DNA from 2 places in the Streptomyces sp. NBC_01515 genome. Region 1 is predicted to be linked to the other one. Evidence: riboswitches for the same ligand, from Rfam matches in the RefSeq annotation. Region 1 holds a riboswitch; the other holds the start of a gene.
The links. A riboswitch is a leader RNA that binds a small molecule or an ion and turns the genes downstream of it on or off. The one in region 1 is predicted to bind cyclic di-AMP.
Positions count from the first base shown of each region.

Region 2: linked by a shared signal. The riboswitch ahead of OG407_RS03615 (transposase) and the one ahead of OG407_RS42145 (peptidoglycan DD-metalloendopeptidase family protein) in region 1 are both predicted to bind cyclic di-AMP.

Region 1 is NZ_CP109416.1:9,443,627-9,448,368, reverse strand. Features, by position in the region: gene OG407_RS42155 (TetR/AcrR family transcriptional regulator) at 1-305, shown strand, start outside; gene OG407_RS42150 (SGNH/GDSL hydrolase family protein) at 425-1,210, opposite strand; gene OG407_RS42145 (peptidoglycan DD-metalloendopeptidase family protein) at 1,399-2,343, opposite strand; cyclic di-AMP (ydaO/yuaA leader) riboswitch at 2,348-2,510, opposite strand; gene OG407_RS42140 (alpha-galactosidase) at 2,813-4,742, opposite strand, start outside.
Region 2 is NZ_CP109416.1:901,124-905,865, reverse strand. Features, by position in the region: gene OG407_RS03630 (class I adenylate-forming enzyme family protein) at 1-355, shown strand, start outside; gene OG407_RS03625 (thiolase family protein) at 348-1,496, shown strand; gene OG407_RS03620 (SDR family NAD(P)-dependent oxidoreductase) at 1,556-2,317, shown strand; partial or broken gene OG407_RS03615 (transposase) at 2,470-2,673, opposite strand; cyclic di-AMP (ydaO/yuaA leader) riboswitch at 2,681-2,806, opposite strand; gene OG407_RS03610 (hypothetical protein) at 3,287-3,484, shown strand; gene OG407_RS03605 (hypothetical protein) at 3,989-4,522, shown strand; gene OG407_RS03600 (helix-turn-helix domain-containing protein) at 4,549-4,742, opposite strand, start outside.

The DNA.
Region 1 (4,742 bases):
GCCTGTGGATCGAGGGCTGGGCCGTGTCGCTCCGCGAACCCGCCCTCCTGGACGTCACCCGCGATCTCGACCGCCGGTGGAAACAAGCGCTCGCGGAGGTCGTCGCCGAGGGAGTGACCGCGGGCGAGTTCCGCTGCCCGGACCCGACCACCACCGCCCTGCGCCTGACAGCCCTCCTCGACGGGCTCGCCGTACAGATGACCGCCTACGGGGGCGCGGTGTCGCGGGCGCGGGCCCTGGAGTGGGTCGACGAGGCGCTCGCACGGGAACTCGGCCTGGAGCGGGCGGCGTTGACCGCTCCCTGAGCCGTTCCCTCAAGAGCCGCCTCTTCGAGGAGACTCCTCCCGAAAAAGCCGCCTCTCCGAGGGGTCACCTCCGCGCCTGTGACCCCGTTACCGTGTCGGCCTGTTGGCGCGTCGCCCCGTCAGGCCACCCGCTCGATCCGCATCTTGATGGCGTCCGGCGACAGCGCGCCCTTCGCCTCGGCGTGGTCCCCGGAGGACTCGCCGCGCAGCCGGCGCCCGATCCACGGCACCAGGTACTCGCGTGCCCAGTGCACGTCGTCACGCCGGACGTCGAGCGTGCCGCGCGGCGGCAGCGGGGGCCAGGGCTGGTCCGGGTCGGCCGGGACCTCGACACCGAGGACCTGGCCGGCGCGGAGCGCCACGCGCGTGTGCCCCTCGGGGGAGAGGTGGAGCCGGTCGCCGTCCCAGGCCCGCCGGTCCTGGACCGTCTTCAGGGACCACAGGTCGAGCACCGGGCAGCCGTAGCGGTCGGCGATGGCCCGCACATGTCCGTTGTAGGTGGCGATCTTGCCGCGCAGATGCTTGAGCACGGGCACACCGCGGGTGTCGAAGCCGGTCGTCACCATGACGGTGCCGACGGCGGCGGTGAGGTCGGCCACCGCGCGTTCGAAGCGCTCGGCGACCTCGTCGGGGTCGGTGCCCGGACGGATGATGTCGTTGCCGCCCGCGGCCAGAGAGACCAGGTCGGGCCCGATCTCCTTGGCCCGGGTGAGCTGGTCGGCCACGATCTGGTCGAGCAGCTTCCCGCGCACGGCCAGGTTGGTGTACTCGAAGTCGCCCTCGGGCCGCCGGTCCGCGAGCAGTACCGCGAACCGGTCGGCCCAGCCGACCATCGCTCCGTCGGGCCCTGGATCGCCGACGCCCTCGGTGAAGCTGTCCCCCACCGCCACGTACGACCCGATCACCGCTCTGTTGTCACTCTTCGAATCGTTAGCCACGGCAACCATAATTCACCCTGAGGTGTGACCTACGCGATCGTATTTAGGGGTTGACGGGCGGTGAGATAAGCCACTCGTAAAGGGTTGTCCAAAGTCGGAATAACCCTCCGATCAGGGGCGTTGACCGCGGAACTGCTCGGCGCCGGGCTCCGGCGTCAGCCGACGGTGACGCCGTGCGAGCGGAGATAGGCGACCGGGTCCACGTCCGAGCCGTAGTACGGCGTGGTCCGGATCTCGAAGTGCAGGTGCGGGCCGGTCACGTTGCCGGTCGCGCCGGAAAGACCTATCTGCTGGCCCTCGGTCACGGTCTGGCCGGCCGAGACGGACAGCTGCGACATGTGGGCGTACTGCGAGTACTCGCCGTCCGCGTGCCGGATGACGACCTCGTTGCCGTAGGCGCCGTCGTAGGCCGCCGAGACGACCGTGCCCGCGGCGACCGCCTTGACGGTGGTGCCGGTCGGGACGACGAAGTCGACGCCGGTGTGATAGCCGCTGGACCACATGCTGCCCGCGACGTGATAGCCGGTGCCGATGGTGCCGCCGGTCACGGGGAGGGTGTAGCCGGTGGAGGTACTGGTGCTCGTGCTGTCGTCGCTCTGCGCGGCCGAGCTGCTCTTCGCCGAGGAAGAGGAGGACGACGACGAGGACGAAGAGGACGTAGCGCCGGACGACTTGGACGACGTACCGGTGTCCGTCCCGCTCGTCGCGGCCTTCTTGCCGAGGGTCAGCTTCAGGCCGGGGTGGATCAGCGACGGGTCGCCACCGATGGCCTCGCGGTTGTCCTGGTAGATCTTCTTCCAGCCGCCGGTGACGTCCTGCTCCTCGGCGATCTTCGCGAGCCAGTCGCCCGCCTTCACCGAATACGTCTTGACGCCCGAGGACTTCGAGACGGTCTTGGCAGTCGACTTCTCCGTAACCGTCTTCTCGGTCGCCGGAACGGACTGAACCGCCTTTTCCGGAGCGGAAGTCGTGGTCGCGGCATGAGCGCCGGTGGCCCCCATGAGCGGAAGGGCGAGTGCGGCGCCGCCGGTTCCGGCTACGGCCATCGAGCGGGTGAGTCGCTGGGACTTCGGGCGGCGGTGCTTACCCTTCGCGGGCATGACGAATTCCTCTCCGGCGCCTGCGAGGTGAGCTGTCGGGTGCGGGCTGGAGATGCCCGGCCGCGCGCTGGTCGCGGCTAAACCCCAAGCCCGTTCCGGAGACCGGAACAGGCGTCTTACCTGTGGGTCCCCCGCTCCTGCCGCATACGGGTGGGTGTGTGCGGAGTCCGGTCGGCGGCAGGATTGGGCGTCCGTCCGGATTGGTGGCGAACGTAAGCGAGGAAGACGCAAAGGGACAAGCAGGAGGTTCCACGGATTTGCGTTTCTTGTGTTTCCCTGTGGGAATTCACCGTCACCCTCCGTGAATTCCCACAGGACTCAACCCCTCAATCCCCCTGTAAAAGCACGTCAATTACGTGAACATGACGAACGACGCACGGTCACGAATATGACGCTGCTCACGTACACACCTCTCAGGTTCCTTTATTCCAGAGCGAGTTGGACGAAGGCTGCAATTGGGACAGAGGGATCAGATGCGACGCAGGCGGATAACCGTCGCATCGAGGTCACCACGCAGCCCGGTCCGCAGCCCGTGGTGCAACAGGACGGCCCCCCGGTGGACTTCGCCCGTTTCGAGGCATTCGTACGATGCTGTCGGGTCGAGCCCGCGCAGCCGGAGCGCCGGCAGTGGCTCGCCGTAGTGCTGCGCCTGAAGCAGGGCGAGGACGACGGTCTCGTCGCCGCGGACGTACTGCACGGCACTGAGTCCGCCGCTCGGCGGGCGCAGCCGGTGGAGGTCGCCGTGCTGCACGAGCGGCCGGATCTCCTTGTAGAGGTCCACCCATTGGCGGGCCTCGGCGAGTTCCTCCTCGGTCCACTCCGAGAGGTCACCGCCCACGCCGAGCACCCCGGCCATGGAGCTCACGAACCGGAAGCGCAGGCTGCTGACGCGGCCGTTGAGCTGGGTGTTGGGGCTGTCGGTGACCCAGGCGGCCATCACGCGCGCGGGGTGGATCTGGCTGAAGCCGTGCTGGATGGCGAGCCGGTCGAGCGGGTCGGTGTTGTCCGAGGTCCACACCTGGTCCGTACGGCTCATGATGCCGAGGTCGATCCGGCCGCCGCCGCCCGAGCAGGACTCGAAGGCCACGCCCGGGTGGGCCGCCCGCAACCGGTCGAACAGGGCGTACAGGGCGCGCACATGGTCGACCCAGAGGCGCTGCGGATAGGCGTCACCGGGCCACCCGGCATCCGTGAAGCAGCGGTTGAAGTCCCACTTCACGTAGTCGATCGGGGCGCTGGAGAGCAGCCCGTCGAGCTGCTCCCAGAGGTACTCCTGGACGTCCTCGCGGGCCAGGTTGAGGACGAGCTGATTGCGGAACTCCGTCCGCTTTCGTCCCTCTTGGTACTGCACCCAGTCGGGGTGCGCGCGGTACAGGTCGCTGTCGGGGTTGACCATCTCGGGCTCGACCCAGATGCCGAACTGCATGCCATGCGCGTGGACGCGGTCGGCGAGGGGCTTGAGGCCGGCCGGGAAGCGGTCCGGGTTGGGGGTCCAGTCACCGAGCCCCGCACGATCGGTGGTGCGGGCGCCGAACCAGCCGTCGTCGACCACGAACAGCTCGACCCCGAGCGCCGCCGCGCGCTGCGCGAGCGTCTCCTGCTGCTCCTCGGAGATGTCGAACTGCGTGGCCTCCCAGGAGTTGTAGAGCACCGGCCGGTCCTGGTCGGCGTCCGGGATGACGTACGTCCGCTGGTAGTCGTGCCAGGTGCGGCTGGCGCCGCCGAAGCCGGCGTCGCTCCACAGGCCGGCGAAGACGGGTGTCGTGAAGGACTCCCCCGGTGCCAGGAGCAGCAGCCCGGAGTCGTCGTACCCGGGGCCGCCCCCGATCTGCACGCGCGCGTCCGGGAGTTGGGCCACGGCGATCCGCCAGGACCCCGACCAGCCGAGGGCGCAGCCGTAGACCTCGCCGCGCTCCTCGGTCGCGTCGGTGTCGAGCGCGACCCAGGGCAGGTGCTGGTGCCCGGTGTGGCCGCGCCGGCTGCCGATGACCTTCTCACCGTAGGTGAGACCGGAACGCACCAGCCGGGACTCGGCGGCCCACCGCCCGTGCAGCTGCGACAGCTGCCACCCGTCCCGCTCGGGCAGCGTCCACACGGCGGAGTCGGCGCGCAGCAGCTCCAGTGCCTCGCCCCCGTCGTTGTCGAGACTCGTCCAGCGCTCCACGACGTCGCCGCGCATCCGGTAGTGCAGCGTGATCGCGAGCCCGGTGTCCCGGAAGCGGAGCCGCAGTTCGTCGCCCTCGGTGTCGTACCGCTCGAAGGTCCATTCCGTGCCGCGGCGCTCGGGGGTGCGCACGGACAGGGCGGGGCGTGCGAAGCGGGGGCCGCCCTCGACGGGGTACTCCTCGCGGCCGTCGAGCGGGGACTCGAAGGAGGAGCCGGCGGGCAGCGGGCGGGCG
Region 2 (4,742 bases), 8.5 Mb from region 1:
CCGGGGCCGACTGGACCCCGACGGCTATCTGTTCATCGAGGGACGCGCCGACGACACCATCATTCGCGGCGGTGAGAACATCGCTCCCGCCGAGATAGAGGACGTTCTCGTCGCCCACCCCGGGATCGTCGAGGCGGCGGTGATCGGCGTGCCCGACCCCGAGTGGGGGCAGCGGATCGTGGCCGTCGTGGTCGGCGAGGGCGACCCGGCCGAGGTCCGCCAGTGGGTCAAGGACCGGCTTCGCTCCTCCAAGACCCCCGACGCGATCGTGTTCCGCGCCGAACTCCCCAAGACCGAGACCGGAAAGCTGCTGCGCCGCACCCTGCTCGCCGAGTTGGAGACCACCCATGCCTGAAGCAGTCCTCGTGTCCGCCCTGCGCACCCCCGTCGGCACCGCCGTCAAGGGCACCCTGCGCGACACCACCGCGTTCGACCTGGCCCACCACATCGTCGCCGCCGCAGCCGCCACGGACGACCTCGACCCGGACGCGATCGACGACGTGATCCTCGGCGAGGGCCTGTACGGCGGCGGGGTCGTTGCCCGGCACGCGGCGCTGACCGTCGGCCTCACCTCCGTACCGGGCCTCGCGTACAACCGCCACTGCGCCGCCGGACTCGCCGCCGTGCAGAGCGCGGCGGCGAGCATCCGCGCGGGCATGGACGAACTCGTCATCGCCGGCGGCGTCAACTCGGCTTCCACGTCCCCGAAACAGCGTTTCCGCGTCGACGGGGAGTGGGTCGAACCATGGAGCCCGCCCACGCACCCCGACCGGCCCGACGCCCCCAACCTGGACATGTCGATCACGGTCGGCTGGAACACCGCCGTACGGGCGGGCCTCAGCCGCGCCGACATGGACGCATGGGCCCTGCGCTCCCACCAGAACGCCATTCGCGCCATCGACGAAGGCCGTTTCGACGCCGAGTTGGTGCCCATCGACACACCGCACGGACTGTTCTCCGTCGACGAACACCCCCGCCGCACCACCAGCCTGGAGAAGCTCGCCTCGCTCAAGCCGCTCCACCCGGAGATCGACGGCTTCTCCATCACCGCCGGCAACGCGGGCGGCGCCAACGACGGTGCCGCCGCCCTGGTGGTGGCCAGCGATCGGCTGAGCCTGCCCGCCCTCGCCGTCGTCCGCTCCTGGGCCTCGGTCGGCGCCGACCCCGCCGAGACGGGCCTCACCCCGGTGAAGGTGATCCCCAAAGCCCTTGCCCGCGCCGGACTTTCGACCTCCGACGTCGACCTCTTCGAGATCAACGAGGCCTTCGCCGCCGTACCGGTCGCCGCGGTGAAACTGCTCGGCCTCGACCCCGACCGCGTCAACGTCAATGGCAGCGGCTGCTCCCTCGGTCACCCGGTCGCCGCGACCGGCGCCCGGATGCTCGTCACGCTCGTGCACGAACTGCGCCGTCGCGGCGGCGGCATCGGCGTCGCCGCGATGTGCGCGGGCGGCGGCATGGGCTCGGCCACGGTCATCGAGGTACTCGCGCCATAGTCCGTCACCTGTTGGTTGGTTGCGGTGGTGGAGAGCGTCGACGACGTGAAGGGAACAGTGTGGAGGGCTTGAAGGAGAAGGCCGTTCTCGTCGCCGGCGCGGCCACCGGACTGGGCGCCGCCTCCGCCCGGCGGCTCGCGGACGAGGGCGCCCGGGTCGTCGTCGGCGATCGAGACCTGGACGGAGCCCGACGGACCGCCACGGCCATCGGTGACGCCGGTGGCCAGGCGGTCGCGGTGGGCTTCGACATCGCCGACGAGGCCTCGGTCCGCGAACTCGTGCGGACCACCGTGCGGACGTACGGCGGTCTCGACGCCGTGCACATCAACGCGGGCGACATGGGCGCGGTCTCCCAGGACACCGACGTCGTCGACATGGACCTCGCGGTGTGGGACCGGACGTTCGCCGTCAATCTGCGGGGCCACATGCTCGTCACGCGGTATGCCGTTCCCGAACTCCTGGCCCGGGGCGGCGGCGCGATCGTCTACACCTCGTCCATCGCGGCCTTCACCGGCGAGGCCGCGCGCCCCGCGTACTCGGCGACCAAGGCGGGCATCAACGCCCTCGCCCGGCATGTCGCCTCGCGCTGGGGCAGGGAGGGCATCCGCGCCAACGCCGTCGCACCGGGCCTGATCCTGACGCAGGCCATCCAGGAGGGCGCGGCCCCCGACCTCCTGGAGGCGCTGCTCGCCCGCACCCGCAGCACCCGGCACGGACGGGCCGACGACATCGCCGGCATGGTGGCCCACCTCATGTCCGCCGACGGAGCCTGGATCAACGGCCAGGTCATCAACGTCGACGGCGGCACCGTCATGCGCTGAACGGGCCCCGGCACGCCCATTTCTGGGGGTACCGCTTCTTCCTCGGTGAAAAGGCGGGGATCGACCCTGCCCTCAATTCGCAGCGGTGGCACGAGATTTGGCACCCACACGGGCTGACCCGTGCGGGGCAGGGCAGCCAGGATCTCGTCCCAGACACCGCAGTTGCGCCAGGTCTGGTAGCGGGAGTGGATGCACTTCCACGTACCGAACCGCTCGGGGAGCTGCTCCCACAGGATGCCCGCGAAGCACCCGGCGATGATCGCGATCAAGATCGTGACCTGAGCCTCGTGCTTCCTGTTCCTTGGGGGTTCGTCCCCGGACCCCGAGAACTGCGGACCGTTCTGCGTTGCCGTCATGGCTCGCTCGTCCTTCGTCAGCCGCCTGTGAAGGATGACCTGTCGGATTCGGGCTCGAAGTTGCCCGGCCGCACACTCGCGGCTTCACCCCAAGGGCTGCTCGGCCCGGTCGTGGCGTCAGCGCCAACCGCGGCTGTCACGTGGGGTGTTGAGCACCGCCACAAGAGGTAGGTGCCGGCGTGTGCCCAGGGGCTGACCGTCCTCGTGCGCACGCGCCCCGCCAGCGGGTGGCCCGTCCCGGTGCTCCGTGGGGTCTCCGGCGGCCTCTTGTGGGCGGGCGGGGCGTCCGGCCGCGCCTGCCAGCACGGGGTCGGAAATCAGTTACGCGGCTTCAGCTCACTGCCGCACTAGCGCCCCCCGGTCCCGGTAGAGTTGGGACAAATGTAAGCGAGCATGCAGCGAGCCTGGATCCGACGTTCCAGGTCAAGGGCAACGCCGTCCTTCGCACAAATTGCAGGCATGAGAGGACAACCGGCTCCGCGCCGGGCTCTAGCCAAGCCCCCTCCATGAGCCCCATACGTCGGTGGGCCTCAGCAAGACCACACGTGCGTCACGTGGTGGTCGGGCTGAGGTCTGACACCTGGTCCGATCACCGGAAAGGTAATTCGGACCGTTGAACCTCTCTCTCGGTGTAAAGGCGCTCATCGTCGTCATCTGCGCCCTGGTGTCCACCATCGTGGCCCTGGTGGGCGGCTTCCTGAGCCACACCCCTGGCGCGCGGAAAGCAGTGGCGGTGCTCTTCGGCGGCGGCGTCTTCGGCGGATGCATGATCCTCTGCATGACCGTGCTCACCGCGCTCGGCCTGTTGTGAACGCGCGGAAGCCCTGGGGTGCTAACTGCAGACCCCAGGGCTTCAGTTGGTTGGCGGTCTTTGGTGACCGATCGCCAAATTCGGTCGCCCGTGCTAGCGTTGTGCTACAGCCCGTTCATTGAGCTATTGCTACGGCCGGTTCGATTCCGGCAATCACACTTACGGTTGGTCTGGCACTCTGGCACTTCTACGAGTTCATCAAGGTCATTCGCACGCTCCGTAAGGGCAAAACCCGGGGCACATGCCCTAGCAATACAATTTCAAATCGCAAGGTGGAGGTTGGCATGAAGTTTATTGAATTCATTATGTCAACTGTAAGCGTCGTTGTTGGCGTGGGCCACGTGGTCGTAGCTGAGTGAACGGTCTATTGCGAAGGGGCGCCCCACATGACGGGGCGCCCCTTCGTCATGTGCGCGCTCAGACTCTCGTGGCCGCCCAGGGCGTCCGACCGTAGATCCCCAGACTTTGCCCCCGAGACCCCACGGGGAGCCCTACGTTCCCGGCATGAGACTGACCCCTCTTGAAGCCACGCTGATAGGCACATTTCTTGGGGCCTCGGCCACACTTCTCGCTTCGGTGATCACCCAACGAGGCACTCGTTCGCGGGAGCGGGATCAGAGATTCTGGGAACATCGCGCTGACGCATTGGAGGAAACCCACCGCATCATGTTGGCGTTCGCTGCGGTCCGGAACGAGACCCTCGCGTCAAAGGCAGTTCCCGACGATCTAGACCCTGACCGCCCCGAGCAACCAGTGAGACTCATCGAGACCAAGATCGCCCTGTATGCACCAAGGGCTGTCGGGAAGGCTCACGCGGTTTGGTTCGAGTCCCTCAAAGCGTTCTTGGTCTCCTTCGTGGGATGGCAAGGCGAAGTCAATCGACTTGCAGGTTCAACAGAGCCCGAGGGTGCGCAGACGCTGATTGATGCGGCCTGGGCCATGGTGGAAGCACGAGGCGAAGAACTGAAACGCTCTGAAGATGCGCTGACGGAGGCCCTCCGCAAAGCCTCGTTGTTGCGCCCACAACGCGCATGGTGACGTAGCGAAGAGGAACGCTTCGCACCTCAACGGGGGTTGAGGGCTCGCCTCGCCGAGTTGATGACGTTGTGGGCGTCGGCGCCGTAGACCGCGGACTCGCGGAGAGAGTTCCAGATGCGCAGGTAGAGGGCGAGGGAGTCGGAGTCGTCGAGCCACATCTCGGCGTGCCAGGTCTCGGTGACCACCTGGCGGTCGTCGTAGATCCAGAAGCCCAGACCGG